4 regions of the Kitasatospora sp. NPDC101183 genome follow, and region 2 is predicted to be linked to each of the others. Evidence: riboswitches for the same ligand, from Rfam matches in the RefSeq annotation. Region 2 holds a riboswitch; each other region holds the start of a gene.
What was found. A riboswitch is a leader RNA that binds a small molecule or an ion and turns the genes downstream of it on or off. The one in region 2 is predicted to bind cyclic di-AMP.

Region 1: another riboswitch for cyclic di-AMP. It lies ahead of ACIRRS_RS20260 (peptidoglycan DD-metalloendopeptidase family protein); the one in region 2 lies ahead of ACIRRS_RS15855 (M23 family metallopeptidase).
Region 3: another riboswitch for cyclic di-AMP. It lies ahead of ACIRRS_RS23635 (NlpC/P60 family protein); the one in region 2 lies ahead of ACIRRS_RS15855 (M23 family metallopeptidase).
Region 4: another riboswitch for cyclic di-AMP. It lies ahead of ACIRRS_RS12510 (transglycosylase family protein); the one in region 2 lies ahead of ACIRRS_RS15855 (M23 family metallopeptidase).

Annotation. Positions count from the first base shown of each region.
Region 1 is NZ_JBIWOW010000013.1:211,472-215,901, forward strand. Features, by position in the region: gene ACIRRS_RS20245 (IclR family transcriptional regulator) at 1-268, shown strand, start outside; gene ACIRRS_RS20250 (RidA family protein) at 296-712, shown strand; gene ACIRRS_RS20255 (DUF2470 domain-containing protein) at 825-1,532, shown strand; gene ACIRRS_RS20260 (peptidoglycan DD-metalloendopeptidase family protein) at 1,734-2,720, opposite strand; cyclic di-AMP (ydaO/yuaA leader) riboswitch at 2,723-2,906, opposite strand; gene ACIRRS_RS20265 (MFS transporter) at 3,219-4,430, shown strand, end outside.
Region 2 is NZ_JBIWOW010000010.1:21,619-26,048, forward strand. Features, by position in the region: gene ACIRRS_RS15835 (hypothetical protein) at 1-3, opposite strand, end outside; gene ACIRRS_RS15840 (sensor domain-containing protein) at 48-788, opposite strand; gene ACIRRS_RS15845 (hypothetical protein) at 897-1,034, opposite strand; gene ACIRRS_RS15850 (hypothetical protein) at 1,058-1,918, shown strand; gene ACIRRS_RS15855 (M23 family metallopeptidase) at 1,983-2,834, opposite strand; cyclic di-AMP (ydaO/yuaA leader) riboswitch at 2,847-3,005, opposite strand; gene ACIRRS_RS15860 (YiaA/YiaB family inner membrane protein) at 3,215-3,499, shown strand; gene ACIRRS_RS15865 (alpha/beta fold hydrolase) at 3,593-4,417, shown strand.
Region 3 is NZ_JBIWOW010000016.1:178,670-183,099, reverse strand. Features, by position in the region: gene ACIRRS_RS23645 (hypothetical protein) at 1-478, opposite strand, end outside; gene ACIRRS_RS23640 (NlpC/P60 family protein) at 514-1,560, opposite strand; gene ACIRRS_RS23635 (NlpC/P60 family protein) at 1,786-2,886, opposite strand; cyclic di-AMP (ydaO/yuaA leader) riboswitch at 2,897-3,046, opposite strand; gene ACIRRS_RS23630 (NlpC/P60 family protein) at 3,386-4,423, opposite strand.
Region 4 is NZ_JBIWOW010000007.1:355,227-359,656, forward strand. Features, by position in the region: gene ACIRRS_RS12505 (cytochrome P450) at 1-723, shown strand, start outside; cyclic di-AMP (ydaO/yuaA leader) riboswitch at 960-1,127, shown strand; gene ACIRRS_RS12510 (transglycosylase family protein) at 1,133-1,894, shown strand; gene eno (phosphopyruvate hydratase) at 2,147-3,436, shown strand; gene ACIRRS_RS12520 (septum formation initiator family protein) at 3,592-4,080, shown strand; gene ACIRRS_RS12525 (DUF501 domain-containing protein) at 4,052-4,430, shown strand, end outside.

The sequences.
Region 1 (4,430 bases), on a different contig from region 2:
GCACACGATCACCTCCCCCGAGGCGCTGCTCGCCGAGCTGGACAAGGTCGCCGCCCAGGGCTGGGCGCAGGACCACGCCGAGCACGAGTCGTTCATCAACTGCGTGGCCGCGCCCATCCGGGACGTCGGCGGCCGGGTGGTCGCCGCCGCCTCGATCTCGGTGCCCGACGTCGTCCTCCCGTACGAGCAGGTGCTGGACCTGCTGCCCCAGCTGCTCGCGACCACGCGCGCGGTCTCGGCCGACTGCGGCCGCCCCGACCACTTCTGACGAACCGTCACCAACGCAAGGAGCCCCATGTCCGCCGACTCCGACAAGACCGAGATCCGCACCGACGGCGCCCCCGCCCCCGCGTGGATGTTCTCCCAGGGCGTCCGCAAGGGCCCGATCCTCCAGGTCTCCGGCCAGGGCCCGCAGGACCCGGCCACCGGCGAGTACCTGTTCCACGGCGACGTGAAGGCGCAGACCCGCCGCACGCTGGAGAACGTCAAGGCCATCGTCGAGGCCGGCGGCGCGACCATCGAGGACGTGGTCATGTTCCGCGTCTACCTCACCAAGCGGGCGGACTTCCCGCTGATGAACGAGGTCTACGCCGAGTTCATCGACGAGAACATCACGCCGGGCGGCGTGAAGCCCTGCCGCACCACCATCTTCGTCGAACTCCCACAGGAGCCCATGCTGGTGGAGATCGACGCCCAGGCCGTCGTCGCCTGACCGCACCGCGCACCCCCGAGGGCCCGGACGTCCCGCACGTCCGGGCCCTCGCGCTTGCCATGCCCCGACCCGATGATTAGGTTAGGCTCACCTAACTCACTGGAGGTCTGTCATGAGCGACGCCGGGGCGCCCGAGCCCACCTACGCCGAACGCGCCCTGAGCCTGCTCGACGCCACCTCCTCGCTCACCGTCCGCGCCCTCGGCGAGCACCACGAACTCGACACCCCCGTCTCCGTCCACGGCTCCCGGCTGCGCCTGTGCGCCCCGCTCGACTCCCCGCTCACCGGCGAGGCCGCCCGCTCGAACGACGGCCTCGCCGTCGTCGTGGACGTCACCGACGTCTCCCCCGTCGCCGTCCGCGACCGCGTCCGCTCCCGCCTCACCCTCGCCGGGCGGCTGCACCTCGCCCACCTCACCGAGGACGGCCTCGGCGTCCACCTCCGGATCGACGTCGCCCACGCCGTCCTCGCCACCCCGTACGGCACCGGCGCGCTCACCGCCGCCGACCTCGCCCTCGCCGCCCCCGACCCGCTGGCCCGCCACGAGGCCGCGCTGCTCACCCACCTGGCGGACGACCACGCCGACGCCCTGCACGTCCTCACCCGGCTGCTCGACCAGGACCTGCTCGCCCGCCGCCCGGACGTCCGCCCGCTCGCCCTGGACCGCTTCGGCCTCGTCCTGCGCCTCGACCACCCGGACGGCCACCGCGACGTGCGCCTGGTCTTCCCCCAACCGGCCCGCGACGCCGACGACTTCGGCCACCGCGTCCACGACCTCATCACCGCCGCCCACCAGGGCCTCCCCGCCCACCGCGCCTGACGCCGGACAGCGCAAACGGCCGGCCCGGCCTCGTGGGGAGAGGTCCCACGAAGCCGGGCCAGCCTGGGCGTGTCCCGCGCCCATGTCCGCCGGTGCGGCGGTCACCCGGTCGAGCGGTCACCCGACATGACCATCCCGGGGGCCCGATTCGCCCCGCACCAGCGGTGGTTCAAGCAGCCCGACGCATCAGGGCCCGACGCGTCAGAGCGCGACGCCGTGCGCCCGCAGGTACGCGACCGGGTCGATGTCCGAGCCGTACTCCGGACCGGTACGGATCTCGAAGTGCAGGTGCGGGCCGGTCACGTTGCCGGTCGCACCGGAGAGGCCGATCTGCTGGCCGGCGGTCACGTTCTGACCGATCTTCACGCCGATCGACGAGAGGTGCGCGTACTGCGCGTACTTGCCGTCGGCGAGCTTGATCTCGACCTCGTTGCCGTAGGCGCCGCCGTTGCCGGCCTTCACCACGACACCGCCCGCGACCGCGCGCAGCGGGGTGCCGGTGGAGGCGACGAAGTCCTGGCCGGTGTGGTGGCCGGAGGCCCACATCGAGCCCGCAACGCCGTACGCCTCGCCGAGCTTCGGGTTGGCCAGCGGCGCGACGTAGCCCGAGGTGGCGGCGACCGGCACGGCGGTGACGGCCTGCGCCGGGGCGGCGGTGGCGACCTGAACCTGGGTCTGGACCTGGGCGGACGGCTTGGCGACCTCGGTGGTCACCTGGAGGTCGCCCTGCTGGGCGGCCTGCGGCGCGGCGGCCGGCTTCTGGGCGGGCGCAACAGGCGCAGCCGGCTTCTCGGCAGGAGCAGCCTGAGCGGCCACGTGCCCGCCCAGCGTCAGCTGCTGACCCGGGAAGATCAGGTTCGGGTCGGCGCCGACGACCGAGCGGTTCCGCTCGTACAGCGCGTGCCACCCGCCCTCGACGTGCTTCGCGTCGGCGATCTTCGACAGGGTGTCACCCCCGACGACCCGGTAGCCCTCCGCCGAAGCGGAAGCCGAGGCGGAGCCGGCAGCCGGAGCCGAAGCAGCGGGAGCGGGAGCGGAGGCGGAGGCCGGAGCGGCGTGCCCGCCGGTGTGGGCCTGGGCGTTCACCGCCGTCACCAGCGGGAGGACGAAGGAGACCCCGGTCACCGCGGTGGCGATGCCGATCCGGGCGGCGCGGGGCAGGGTGATACGACGAGCCTGTGCAGGCATGGAAGTTTCCTCTCCGACGCCTGCGAGGTGAGCTGTCGGGTTCGGGCTGGAGTTGCCCGGCCGCATGATGCGGCTTCACCCCAAGCCGGTCCTGGCCGTACGCACCCGAATGGGCACGGACACCGGTCCGGCGACTTACCTGTGGGTCCCCCGCTCCTGCCGTACAGAGTTCGTTGCGAGCCACCGGGCAGCGGCAGGACTCGGCGTTCCACCCGGTGGGTCCAACCGGGCTGGCCGGTCGGTCGCTGAACTAAAACTCATCCGTCCGGGTGAAGCAATGTCGATCTCTTGAACCCGCAACGATCCCCGCCGAAACGGTCACCCTCCGAACCCCCGGAAGCACCGTACGTGCACCATCCATTCACTCGGCGCCACTGATCCACGACCCTGCGCCGAACTCCGCGACGCCCCGCAGCCACCCGCTCACCCACCGCCCACCTCCGACACACCACCCGGTGACCCTTGTCACGCACACCCCAGCGGGCAGAGGATCTGCCCGTGGCCACCTCCGAGGCCGGCACCCTGCGCCTGGGCACCGCGCAGGGTCGCTGGGTACTACTGGCGACGGTGCTCGGCTCCAGCATGGCGATGCTCGACGGCACGGTCGTCAACGTCGCCCTGCCCCGCATCGGCGCCGATCTCGGCGCCTCCCTCGCGTCCCTGCAGTGGACGCTCAACGCCTACCTGCTCACGCTCGCCGGGCTGATCCTGCTCGGCGGCGCGCTCGGCGACCGCTACGGCCGGCGCCGGGTGTTCCTGCTCGGCGTGGTCTGGTTCGCGATCGCCTCCGCGGCCTGCGCCGCCGCGCCGAACATCCACGTGCTGATCGCCGCCCGCGCCGTCCAGGGCATCGGCGGAGCCCTGCTCACCCCCGGCTCCCTCGCCATGCTCCAGGCCGTCTTCCACCCGGACGACCGCTCGCCCGCGGTGGGCCTGTGGTCCGGCCTCGGCGGGGTGTCCGCCGCGATCGGCCCCTTCCTCGGCGGCTGGCTGGTGGACGGGCCCGGCTGGCGCTGGATCTTCCTGCTGAACCTGCCACTGGCCGCCGCCGTGATCGCCGTCACCTCCCGCTTCGTCCCCGAGAGCCGGGACGAGGGCGCGGCCGGAAAGTTCGACGTGCTCGGCGCCCTGCTCGGCGCGCTCTCCCTCGGCGCGATCACCTACGCCCTGACGGCCGCCGGCGAGGGCGTCTCCCCCGCCGTCTGGGTCTCCGGCGCGCTCGGCGTCCTGCTCGGCGCGGCCTTCCTGGTCGTCGAGCGCCGCACCCCGGAGCCGATGCTGCCTCTGGGCCTCTTCTCCTCCCGGCTGTTCACGGCCGTGAACCTCGTCACCCTCTGCGTCTACGCCGCCTTCAGCGGGGTGTTCTTCCTGCTGGTGGTGCAGCTGCAGATCGTCGCGGGGTTCTCCCCGCTGGTCTCCGGCTTCGCCCTGGTGCCGATCACCGTGCTGATGCTGCTCTTCTCGGCCCGCTCCGGGCGCCTCGGCAAGCGCATCGGCCCTCGCCTGCCGCTCACCGTCGGCCCGCTGCTGTGCGCCGCCGGGGTGCTGCTGATGCTGCGCACGGGCCCGCACTCCTCCTACTGGCTGGACGTCCTGCCCGCCGTGGCCGTCATGGGCAGCGGCATGACCCTGCTGGTCGCCCCGCTGACGGCGACAGTGCTGGCCGCCGTGGAGGTGCGGCACGCGGGCATCGCCAGCGGCGTCAACAAC
Region 2 (4,430 bases):
CACCCGGCCATCGGAACACGGGCGCCGGGCGCCCGCATCCCGGAGGATCACTGCCCGAGCAGGCCCCGGGCGGCGGCCCGGTCGACGTTGGTCAGGCCGCGCACCAGCTGCGCCGTCAGGAAGACCAGGACCAGGCCGATCGCGGAGAAGGCGGCGATCTGGGCCGGCGACTGGACGTAGTACTCGTAGTGGCCGCTCTCGACGGTGAAGTCGAAGATCCGGTAGCCGGGCCAGCCGACGTAGCGCGGGAAGACCCAGTGGTAGAGCGGGTAGAGGGCCATCGCCCAGCCGAGCAGCAGGAAGACCAGGGTCATGACGAAGCGGAAGATCGCCCACGGGAACATCACCACCTGGTGCAGCACGGCCTTCCAGCCCGCCGCGTCCGCGAGCCGCGCGGTGACGGAGCCCCAGAAGCCCGGCCGGGTCTGCTCCACCGGATCCGGGCCGGACACGTCCACGCCGAGCATGGAGCGCACCCGGGCCCGCTCCATCAGGCCGAGGCCCCGGGCGGTGCTGGTCAGGGCGGCCCAGACGGGCAGGCCGAGGCAGGTGACGACGGTACCGAGGCCGGCGCAGAACAGGGCGACGCAGACGGCGAAGCCCACGATCGCCACCGGCAGCCCGGTGAGCGCGTAGCCGACCTCGCGGTAGTAGTGCGTGGAGAACGGCGCCCGCCAGAACGGCGGCGGCTCCTCCGTGCGGCGGGCCCGGGCGGGGCGCCCCGCGTCCTCGCCGTACCCGCCGAGGGCGTACCGGTCGCCGTCCTGCGTGACGCCGCTGCTGCTCATGTCGCGTTCCCCCGGCCCTTCGCGGTGGTTCGTACTCCTTGACGATCACCAGTCTGGCCGAACGGCGGCGGGCGGAACATCGGGGGGCCCGGCGGATCGGGGGTGGGGTTAACCCCCTACCCGGGTGACCTCCGGGTCGCCGAACAGCGCGTGGAGCGCCTCGGCCCCGTCCGGGGTGTGGCGGTGCTCACGGAGCGCGAGGCGGGGGCGGGTGAGCTGGACGGGGACCATGGCTGCCGAGCCCACCCACGCGCGGATACGGTCGGAGCATGAACGACGAAGACCTGCGGATCGCCCCGCGCACCAGGGCCGCCGACCTGCTCGCCTGGTCGGACGGCCAGGGCCGCCCGCCGGTGGCCGAGGAGCCGCTGCGGGCGGTGCTGGCGCTGCTGGAGCTGGGCGGGGGCAGGATGCACGACGGCTGGCCCGAGCTGACCTCCACCGCGGTGGAGCACCTGCTGTACGAGCGGCTGCACCTGTACGTCCAACCCGCACCGGAGGAGGACCCGCTCGCGTACGGCGCGGCCGTCCTGCTGCTGGTCGACCACCAGCGGGCCGCGCGGCGGCTCAACGCCAAGCGCCAGGAGCGGCTGCACGCCGAGGCCGAGTGGCAGGGCGAGGTCGCCGCCGGGCTGCTGCGCCGCGCCGACCTGGTGACCTGGCCCCGGCTGCACGCCCTGCTGATGCACGCGCACGGGGTGGACGTGGCGGACGGGGGCGCGGTGCGCGACTGGCTGGCCGCCCTGGTGGAGCTGGGCGAGGAGGGGCGCTCGGCCGCGTACGAGGCGCTGGCGGAGGCCGGGTGGCTGGACGAGCAGGACGAGCGGGGCTGGGGCCCGGCCCGGGTGCTGTCCGTGGGCATGGCCACCGACGGCGCGCGCCGGCTGCTGGAGCACGGGCTGATGCGGCGCAGCTACCGCAACCTGGAGGAGCTGACGGCGCTGGGCCGGCCGATGCCGGAGGAGCTGACGGGGGACTTCGAGGAGCTGGAGGAGGCGGCGGCGCAGGCGGCGCTGGACCTGCTCGGGGAGTGGACGGTGCCGGGCCTGGCGCGGCTGCTGGTCGAGGAGTTCCCGGAGCTGGCGCCGGAGCCGGGCGCGGAGGAGATCGACGCGTACCTGGGGCGGTAGGACGGGCACGGAAGGGGCCCGCCGGGGCCCCTTCCGTGCCTACGTCCGTACGTCCGGACGTCCGTTACGGGTTGACGCCGCGCTGCTGGAGCCAGGACTCCGGGTCGACCGGGGCGCCGCCGCCGGGGCGGACCTCCAGGTGCAGGTGCGGGCCGGTGACGTTGCCGGTGGCGCCGACCTTGCCGATCTGCTGACCGCCGGTGACGCTGCCCGAGCCCTTGATGATCGAGGAGAGGTGGCAGTACCAGATCTCGGTGCCGTCGGGCAGGGTCTCGACGATGCGGTAGCCGTACGAGCCGGACCAGCCGGCCGAGGTGATGACGCCCTGGCCGATGGCCATGACCGGGGTGCCGGTGTCGGCGGCGAAGTCCAGGCCGGTGTGCAGGTGGGCCCAGTAGCGGGCGCTCTGGCCGTAGTGGGCGGAGAGGCGGTAGTCGGACTCGGCGACCGGCAGGGTGAGGGCGGCGGCCTTCTTGGCCTCGGCCTCCGCCGCGGCCTTCTTCGCCTCGGCCTCCTTGGCGGCGGCCTTGGCCTCCGCCTCCTTCGCGGCCTGGAGGCGGGCGGTCTCCTCGGCGGCGGTGCGCTGGCTGTCGGCCTGCTGCTGGATGCGGGCGGCGAGCGCGAGGCCGGGGTCGGCGGCGAGGGCGACCGGGGTCTCGTCGGGGGCCTCGACGGCGGGGGCGGCGGCCGGGGTCGCGGAGGCGAAGCCGGTGGCGCCCAGGGTGGCGGCGACGGCGGTGACGCCGAGCAGCGGGGAGGCCCCGCGGGTCTGACGCGGCATCCGGTGGCGGTTGGCCTCGGCCTCGGGGGCCGCGCCGAGGGGGCCGGTGCCGTCCGGCTCGAAGCCGTCGTGGCCGGGGTGACCGGGGTGGTCGAGCAGCTGGATTCCGGCTGCGGGGGTGTGCGTCGACGCCACGGGGGCGCGCTCCTTTCCTTCCCTCGCGCCTACCGGGTTAGCTGACGGGTTCGGAGCAGGAAGGTCTCCTACGGCCGGGCCGGAGCCCCGCCGATTCACCCCAAGGAACGTGGTTCCCCGGCTCCCTGACCTGCCCGGAGGCCGGTCGGCGGGATTAGGCGACGGCGCACGGTGCCGTCTGGGTACGGCGTTGACGACCGCGCTGCGTTATCAAACGTTAATCCGAGGAGGCTCTGATTCCAAGCCGTTCGTCCGGGACGAACGGGAAGCCCGTGAGGGGACGTCAACGAACGATCCCTCACGCGGGGCGCCGCACGCACGGCCCCGACTGAGTACCGGTACTCATGTGCGAGGGCCGGGGCGCCAGCATGCTGGGCGCCATGAGCGCACCGATGCAGAGCCGCACGACGGCCGCCTACTACATCCAGGCCGTCCTCTCCTTCGCGATCTCCGGCACGGCCCTCGCCGTCGGGATCGCCTACCTGCCCGTCGGGGGGTGGGTCCGCGCCTTCCTGGGGGTGGGCCTGCTCTACACCGTCACCTCCGCGTTCACGCTGGCCAAGGTGATCCGGGACCGGCAGGAGGCCGGCGACACCGTCGCCCGGGTCGACCAGGCGCGGCTGGAGAAGCTGCTGGCCGAGCACGACCCGTTCCAGGGGCCCTGACGGGGCCGTGTCGCCGACCGCTTGACGGCTAAGGCTATTAGCCTTAGCTTTATGGCTATCGGCAGCACGAACCCCGGAGCGAGGAGATTCCCCATGAACGGCACCGCCACCCCGGCCACCGGCCACCTCGACCTCCCCGGCGGCCGGATCGCCTACGACGACACCCGGCAGGGCGACGGCCTCCCCGTCGTCCTGCTCCCGGGGATGCTCGACAGCCGCACCGCCTACCGCCACCTCAGGCCGCTGCTCACCGCCGCCGGGCGGCGGGTCGTCACCATGGACCTGCGCGGCTTCGGCGAGAGCTCCATCGCCTGGGACGACTACTCCCCCGCCGCGATCGCCGGCGACGCCCTCGCCCTCCTCGACCACCTCGGCATCGAGCGGGCCGTCCTGGTCGGGCAGTCCTACACCGGCGCCACCGTCGTCCGGGCCGCGATCGACGCGCCGGAGCGGGTCGCCGGGATCGCGCTGATCGACGCCTTCGTGGAGAACCCGCCGAGCGGCCTGATGAAGGCCGTCATGACGGCGATGGGCGCGATGCTCGTCCACTGGCCCGCCTCCTGGGGCCTCTACCTGCGGAAGATGGCCTACCCGGGCCCCAAGCCGGCCGACTTCGACGCGTACGTGGACGGGCTGGTCGCCGCCCTGCGCACCCCCGGCCGCAAGGCCGCCACCCGGGGCCACGTCGGCGGGGACTCCGCGCCGGTGGGCTGGGCGGAGCAGGTCCGCTGCCCGGCGATCGTCCTGATGGGCTCCAAGGACCCCGACTTCCCGGACCCGGCGGCCGTCGCGCAGCGGCAGGCGGAGAAGCTGCGGGCGGAGAAGGTGATGATCGACGGGTCGGGGCACTACCCGATGGCCGACAACCCGCAGGCCGTCGCGGACGCCCTGCTGCCCTTCCTCGCCCGGCTCGCCTGAGCCCGCCCCCTCG
Region 3 (4,430 bases), on a different contig from region 2:
GCCAGCCGCCGCCCCAGAGTTCGCTCACGGCGGGGACGGCGCGGTCGCCGAGCGCGGCCAGGGCGGCCGGGTCGGGCCCGCCGTCGAGGCCGAGCACCAGGCAGTGCGCCCCGGCGGCGGTCCGCAGGGCGCCCAGGTCCCACAGCGGCGGCGGCCCGCCCGCCCGCTCCTCGCTCCGTACGGTCCAGCCCGCCCCGGCCGCCTCCAGCTCGATCCGGCGCGGGTACACCACCGGCTGGTCGTCGTACCCGGCGATCCGCACCGCCAGGTCGGCGGAGACGGTGAGCCGCCCCGGCCCGGCCGGCGCCGAGAGGACGAGGTTGCGGTACGCGGCCCCGACCGGCGCGGGCAGCGCCGCCGCCCGGGCCGCCAGCAGCGACTCCACCTCGGCCCGCCGCCCGTCCGCGCGCGGGAGGGGCACCGCGGGGGCGGCCGGCGGCAGGGAGAGCTGGGCCAGCCCGGCGGCGGCGAGCAGCAACGCGCCGCGCCGGGATATGGGGGGAGGCGGGACGCTCAGAGCCGGACCACCCCGGAGACGGGCATCGCGTTGACGCTCTCGTACCGCACCCTGGCGCCCGGGTACGGGGCGTGCACGATCACCCCGCCGCCGGCGTACATGCCGACGTGGTGCATGTCCCGGTAGAAGATCACCAGGTCTCCCGGCCGCGCTTCGGAGAGGCTGATCCGCTGCCCGGCGTACGCCTGGGCCTGCGAGGTCCGCGGCAGGGTCACTCCGGCCTGCCGCCAGCTGTAGTACATCAGACCGGAGCAGTCGAACGCACGGGGTCCCGCGGAACCGTAGACGTACGGGGAGCCGATCATCCGCACCGCGGCGGCCAGCGCGGCCGCTCCGCGCTCGGAGGCGGGCGGGGCGTCGCCGAGGTCGAGCCGGTCGGTGCCCCGGGTGGCGCGCTGCTCGGCGTCCCGGGCGTCCTGGGCGGTCATCCGCGCGCGCTCGCCCGCGCTGAGGCTGTTGAGCAGCTTCTGCGCCTTGGCCAGGCGCTGCTGGATGTCCTGCTTGCTGTCGGCCAGGGTGCGGCGGGTCTGCTCCAGCGCCTCCAGCTTGGCGGCGGCCTCGGTGCGCCGCTGGTCGAGCCGGCGCTGACGGGTGACCACCTCGTGCAGCGTCTCCTGCTGGCGGGTGGCGGCCTGGTCGAGCGTGCGGGCCCGGGAGAGGTAGCCCTCCGGGTCGCTGGAGAGCATCAGCTGGGCGGTCCTGGCCATCCCGCCGCCCCGGTACTCGGCTCCGGCCACGGCGGCGAGGTCGCCGCGCAGCTCGTTGAGCTGGTCCTGCGCGGTGGCGATCTCGCCCTGGAGGACGGTGGTCTCGCCCTGGAGGCGCTTCTGGGCCTCCTGCGCGGCGTTGTACTTCTCCGAGGCCTGCTCGGCCTCGTCGTACAGCTGCTCGACCTGGGACTTGACGTCCTTGCGGCTGGGCCCGTCCGGGCTTCCGGGGGCGGCCTGGGCGCCGCCCGCGGCGGTGACGCCGATGGCGGTGGTGGCGGCCGCGGTCAGCACCAGCGCACGGGCGAGCAGTCGGGAACGGCGGTGCACGGGCATGACGGCTGCGACTCCGATCCTGCGGCGCGGGCCCCGCCGCCGCCCGGAACGGGCGGCCCTGGAGCGGGAGTCCGGTGGCAGACGTTAGCGAGTCCGGGCAATCGAGTCCAAACCCCTACCAGCCCGAATATTCACCCCTGAATCAGACATCAGAGCGAGCCGCCGACAAAGCCGCAGGCCCGGCCTCCCGCGAGGGGAGGCCGGGCCTGGAGGAACCGGACGGGATCAGACCCGCACGACGGACGCCAGCGGCATGTTGGAGACCGCCTCGTAGCGCACCGAGGCACCCGGCTTGGGCGCGTGCAGCACCTGGCCGTTGCCGGCGTAGATGCCGACGTGGTGGGCGTCGCCGTAGAAGATCAGCACGTCGCCGGGCTGCGCCACGGAGAGGTCGCTGCCGATCCGGGTGCCGGCGTGGGCCTGCTCCTGCGAGGTGCGCGGCAGCGACACGCCGGCCTGGTTGAACGCCCACTGCACCAGACCCGAGCAGTCGAACGAGCCGGGGCCGGTGGCGCCGTAGACGTACGGGCTGCCGAGCTTGGAGGCCGCGTACGACAGGGCGGCGGCGCCGTGCGAGCTGCCGGGGGCGACGGAGACCGGGGCGGCGACGTCGCTGCTGCGGCTGCTGTCGCGCGAGGCGCGGTCGGCGGCGGGCGGGGCGGCCTTCGTCGCCTCGGCCTGCGCCTTGGCGGCTGCGGCAGCGTCGGCCGCGCGCATCTCCTCGCGCTGCTTCTCGGTCAGCGTGTTGAGGAGGTCCTGGGCGGCCTTGAGCTTGCCCTGGATGTCGTCCTTGTCCGCCTTGAGCTGCTTGGTGGTGGCGTCGAGCTCGGTGAGCTTGCCCTGGGCCTCACCGCGCGCCTGGTCCAGCTGGCGCTGCTCGCCCTGGAGCTCCTTGAGCTGCCCCTTCTGGGTGCTGCTCACCTGGTTCAGCTGGCCGGCCTGGTTGAGGAAGCTGTCCGGGCTGGAGTTGAACATCAGCTGGACGGTCGGGGATATGCCGCCGTTGCGGTACTGCTCCCCGGCGACCTCGGCGAGACCGCCCTGCAGGTCCGTCACCTTCGACTGCTGCCGGGCGACCTGGTCCTGGAGGTCCGAGACCTGCTTCTGCAGCGTCTGCTGCTTCTCCTGCGAGGCGTTGTACTTCTCGCTCGCCTGCTCGGCCTGCTCGTTGAGCTTGTCGACCTGACCCTTGACCTGGTCCAGGGTGGGCTGCGGGTCGGCGTGGGCGCCGGTCTGCGCGGAGAGCGCGACGGCCGCGGCGGCGACACCGGTCAGGATCGAGACGCGAGTGCGCCCGGCGGGCTTGGGACGACGATGGGACGCCACGAAGGCGGGCTCCTTCTTCACGTCCGCCTACCGGGTGAGCTGACGGGTTCGGGCCGGAAGCACCCTACGACGCCTCACGGCCGTTCCACCGGCCGACCTGGCGCCGATTCACCCCGGAGGAACATGGTTCCCCGGCTCCGTTCCACAGCGCCCCCGGTTACTGGGCTCCCCTGTCGGACAGTCGTACCGACCTGCCCCGCTGCTTCGCGAACTCGGCGGGAACCACCGCCGCCACCCAGGCTGGGCGATCGACAGTGCGGTGGTTCGGAGCACGACCCTAGTAACTGAACCGTGATCGGTTCAAATCCTTGTCAGAAAAAAGACGGAAGATTACCCAAGTTCTTTTGTGAAAATGACCGAAGGTGATCACATCCATACGCATAGCTGATCTGATTTCACGAATCAGCCATCGGACGGTCAAAAACGAACACCACCCCCGAGGAGACGGGGGTGGTGCGAGTCACAGGGCCCGCAGGGCCCGTCCCGGCGTGTCGGGACGTCAGACCCGGCGGATCGTGTTGATCGGCATCGCGTCGGCCTTCATCACCTTCACCACGTCACCGGTGTGCGGCGCGTGGACCACCATGCCGTTGCCGATGTACATCCCGACGTGGTGCCGGTCGGGGCCGTAGACCACCAGGTCGCCCGGCTGGGCCTGGTCCAGCGAGGGCACCCGGGTACCGACGTTGCCCTGCTCCTGCGAGGTGCGCGGCAGCGAGATGCCGGCCTGGCCGTACGCCCAGACCATCAGGCCCGAGCAGTCGAAGGTGTTCGGCCCGGTCGAGCCCCACACGTACGGGGAGCCCTGCTTGCCCATCGCCTTGGACACGGCCACGCCCGCATAGCCGCTCGCCTGCGGCAGCGGGCCGAGGTCCGCGCGGTCCGAGCCGCGCGAGGCGCGGTCGGCGGCGGCCTGCTGGGCCTTCAGCGCGGCGCGGTCGGAGGCGCTGAGCGAGTTCAGCAGGTCCTGCGCGGACTTGAGCTTGGCGTTGACGTCCGCCTTGGCCTGGTTGAGGTCCTTGGTGGTGGTGTCCAGCGAGGTCAGGACGGCGGCCGCCTCGGCCTTCTCCTGGTCCAGCTTGCGCTGCTGCTCCAGCAGCCCCTTGAGGGCCTCGCTCTGGCTGGCGGTGGCCTGCTGGACGCTGGACGCCTTCTGCAGGTAGCCGGACGGGTCGGAGGAGAGCATCAGCTGGACGGACGGGTCGATGCCGCCGGTGCGGTACTGCTCGCCCGCCACCCCGGCCAGACCGGTCTGCAGCTGGGTCATCTGCTCCTGGCTGCGGGCCACCTGGTCCTGGAGGGTCGCGGCCTGCTTGCGCAGCTGGTCGGCCCGCTCCTTGGCGCCGTTGTACTTCTCGGCCGCCTGCTCCTGCTCCTCCTGGAGCTTGTCGATCTGCGCCTTGACATCTTCCTTGTTCGGCTGGGGCGCGGCGTGCGCGGCCACCTGGGCCGAGAGGGCGACCGCGGTCGCAGCGGCAGCGGTGAACACGGAGACCCGCGCGCGACTCGGCTGCTTGGGACGGCGGTGGGAGGCCAAGAGACCG
Region 4 (4,430 bases), on a different contig from region 2:
CGCGGCGGCGTGGGGCGGGCGGTGAAGAAGATCCGCGCCTACCTGCTGGAGCTGATCCACCGCAAGCGCGCCGACCTCGGGGACGACCTGATCTCCGGCCTGATCCGGGCGAGCGACCACGGCGAGCACCTGACGGAGAACGAGGCCGCCGCGATGGCCTTCATCCTCCTCTTCGCCGGGTTCGAGACCACGATCAACCTGATCGGGAACGGGGCCTACGCCCTGTTCCGCAACCCGGATCAGCGCCGGCTGCTCCAGGAGTCGGTGGCCCGCGGCGAGAGCGCCCTGCTGGAGACGGGGATCGAGGAACTCCTGCGCTACGACGGGCCGGTGGAGCTGGCGACCTGGCGGTTCGCGACCGAGCCGCTGTCGATCGGCGGGGTGTCCGTTCCGGTGGGGGACCCGGTGCTGGTGGTGCTCGCGGCGGCCGACCGCGACCCGGCGAGGTTCTCGGACGAGAACACCCTCGACCTGGCCCGGGCCGACAACCCCCACCTGGGCTTCGGGCACGGCATCCACTACTGCATCGGCGCCCCGCTGGCCCGCCTGGAGGGCCGCGCGGCGCTGGCCACGCTGCTCTCCCGGCTGCCCGACGTACGGCTGGCGGAGGAGCCGGAGAACCTGCGCTGGCGCGGCGGTCTGATCATGCGTGGACTGCGGGAACTGCCGGTCGAATTCAGCCCGGAAATCCGCTCCCCGCACGCGGTTCCGGCCACTCCCTGACGTCCTTCGAGACACCGACACGCTGACGGGGCGTCGCCGGCAGCCTGTCGATCGGGGTGTGAACACGCATCAAATCGGACAAACCGGCGCCGTGCGTAGGCGAGCGACCACTGGCCGTGATTTCTGTGTGATATCGGCGAGATGAGCTTGTGATCGAGCTGATGATCTGTCTAGTCTCCGTGGAGTTCGCAGCTGCGGACCCCGAACGCGGAACGCCGAATCCTGCCCGCCGCGCCACGGGAAACCGACCAGAACCCTGGGCAGGGGCGGGGGACCCAGGTTTGTTGCCGTCCCCACGGCTTGGGGTGAAGCCGCCCGCGCGGAGCCGACTCCGCGTCACGGCGGCCGGGCCACCTCCCGGTCCGAACCCGACAGCTCACCTCGCAGGCGTGCGGAGAGGGACCTCTTCATGCTGCTCGTTGGATCTGGCCGTCACCGTCGTCGCACCCAGGCCGAGAAGGTCATCGCCGTCGCCGGTGTGGCCGGCGTCGGACTCGCACTGCCGCTCCTCACCGCCACCGGCGCCTCCGCGGCCCCCGCCTCCACCTGGGACGCCGTCGCCCAGTGCGAGAGCGGCGGCAACTGGAGCATCAACACCGGCAACGGCTTCTACGGCGGCCTGCAGTTCACCTCCAGCACCTGGAAGGCGTACGGCGGCACCTCCTACGCCGCGCAGGCCAACCAGGCCAGCAAGGGCCAGCAGATCGCCGTCGCCGAGAAGGTGCTCGCCTCCCAGGGCCCCGGCGCCTGGCCCGTCTGCTCCCAGAAGGCCGGCCTGAGCAAGGGCGGCCCGGCCGCCTCCGTCGACACCTCCTCGGACACCAAGGCCCAGTCCGCGCCCAAGGCCCAGAAGCAGGCCCAGAAGCCCGTCCAGCAGCAGGCCCAGAAGCCGGCGCAGGAGAAGCCCGCCCAGTCGTACGCCCCGAAGCACGCGGCCCCGAAGGCGGCCGAGAAGCCCGCCGCGCAGTCGTACGCTCCCAAGCACGCCGCCCCGCAGGCCGCCGCGCCCAAGGCTGGGGACTACACCGTGCGCTCCGGTGACACCCTGTCGACCATCGCTGCCGCCCAGGGCGTCTCCGGCGGCTGGCAGTCGCTGTACTCCGGCAACCGCGCCACCGTGGGCGGCGACCCGGACCTGATCCTCCCGGGCCAGGTGCTGCACCTCGGCTGAGCCGACCGGACGTCAGAGGGGCCGGCCGGCAGGGCCGGCCCCTTCGTCCGCGTTCGCCCGGGATCGGGCTGCCGACCCGGGGCGCCCAGGTGAACTACCGGTGGGTAGCACGGCCACACGCTGAGACGGGACCGAGGCCGACGTGGCCGTGGAGGCCCGGGCGGTTAGGCTCTGGTCGTAACGACTCCGCAATCCTCCCGCCGACATCACCACCCCGGTCGGCCGGGACCTGCTTCCGCAAGGAGATGCCACGTGCCGTCCATCGATGTCGTCGTAGCCCGTGAGATCCTCGACAGCCGCGGCAACCCCACGGTCGAGGTCGAGGTCGGCCTCGACGACGGCAGCACCGGCCGTGCCGCCGTTCCGTCCGGTGCCTCCACCGGCGCCTTCGAGGCGCTCGAGCTGCGCGACGGTGACAAGAACCGCTACTTCGGCAAGGGCGTGGAGAAGGCCGTCCTGGCCGTCATCGAGCAGATCGGCCCGGAGCTGGTCGGCTACGACGCCACCGAGCAGCGCCTGATCGACCAGGCCATGCTCGACCTGGACGCCACCCCGGACAAGTCCTCGCTCGGTGCCAACGCCATCCTGGGCGTCTCCCTGGCCGTCGCGCACGCCGCCTCCGAGGCCAGCGACCTGCCGCTGTTCCGCTACCTGGGCGGCCCGAACGCGCACGTCCTGCCCGTCCCGATGATGAACATCCTCAACGGCGGCTCGCACGCGGACTCCAACGTCGACATCCAGGAGTTCATGATCGCCCCGATCGGCGCGGAGTCCTTCTCCGAGGCCGTCCGCTGGGGCGTCGAGGTCTACCACACCCTCAAGGGCGTGCTGAAGGAGCGCGGCCTGTCCACCGGCCTCGGCGACGAGGGCGGCTTCGCCCCCGACCTGGACAGCAACCGCGAGGCCCTGGACCTCATCGTCGAGGCCATCCAGAAGGCCGGCTACGAGCCCGGCCGCGACGTGGCCCTGGCCCTGGACGTCGCCGCCTCCGAGTTCTTCGAGGACGGCGCCTACCAGTTCGAGGGCAAGGCCCTCACCTCGGCCGAGCTCATCGAGTACTACGCCGAGCTGGTCGACGCCTACCCGCTGGTCTCCATCGAGGACCCGCTGGACGAGTCGGACTGGGACGGCTGGAAGGCCATGACCGTCAAGCTGGGCGACAAGGTCCAGATCGTCGGCGACGACCTGTTCGTCACCAACCCGCAGCGCCTGGCCCGCGGCATCGAGACCGGCACCGCCAACGCCCTGCTGGTCAAGGTCAACCAGATCGGCTCGCTGACCGAGACCCTGGACGCCGTCGAGCTGGCCCAGCGCAACGGCTACCGCTGCATGATGTCGCACCGCTCCGGCGAGACCGAGGACGTCACCATCGCCGACCTGGCCGTCGCCACCAACTGCGGCCAGATCAAGACCGGCGCCCCGGCCCGCTCCGAGCGCGTCGCCAAGTACAACCAGCTGCTGCGCATCGAGGAGATCCTCGACGACGCCGCCGAGTACGCCGGCCGCGGCGCCTTCCCGCGGTTCCGCTCCGCGGACCAGTAAGCACAGTCGCTCTGCGGAGTAACCAGCACAGTCGCGCCGCCGAGTAACACGTACAGCCTGACCGGTGCCCCGCCGTTCACCCCGTAGGGTGGTCGGCGGGGCACCGTCGCGACCAGGAGGGGACAGCGCAGATGGCAGGCTGGAGGATCCCGGGCTTGGCGGCCCGGCCTCGGTTCACGAGCCGGGCGACCGTCCTCGTCCTGGTGCTCTGCTCACTGGTGGCGATCCTCGCGTACCCCACGCGGCAGTTCATCTCCCAGCGCGCCGAGATCTCCGCCCAGCGGGCGAAGGCCGACCACGCCCGCCAGCAGGTCGAGCAGCTGCGCCGGGACAAGGCCCGCTGGCAGGACCCGGAGTACGTCAAGGCGCAGGCCCGGGCCCGGCTGCACTTCGCGGTGCCGGGGGAGACCCCGTACATCGCGGTGGACCCGGCCGGGCAGGCCACCGACCGGCCGTCCTCGGCCGCCACGCCCTCGGGGGGCACGGCGGCCGGCGCGGTGAAGGCCGCCAAGCCCTGGTACACCGGCATCTGGGACTCCGTGGACGCGGCCGACACCGCCGCTGCCGCACCCGCCGCCGTTCCTGCCGCACCCCGTCCGACCACATCGCCATCCGCTGGAGACACCTCCCCCCATGACCACTGAGAACCACCCCGCCGTCTCCGACGCCGACGTCGCGGCCATCGCCGCCCAGCTCGGCCGGGTGCCGCGCGGCCTGCGCGGTGTGGCGCACCGCTGCCCCTGCGGCAACCCGGACGTCGTCGAGACGGCCCCGCGCCTGCCGGACGGCACGCCGTTCCCCACGCTGTACTACCTGACCTGCCCCAAGGCCGCCTCGCTGATCGGCACCCTGGAGGCCGAGGGCGTGATGAAGGACCAGACCGCGCGCCTCGCCGAGGACCCGGAGCTGGCCGCCGCCTACCAGAAGGCGCACGAGGACTACATCGCCCGGCGCGACGCCATCGAGGTGCTGGAGGGCTTCCCGAGCGCCGGCG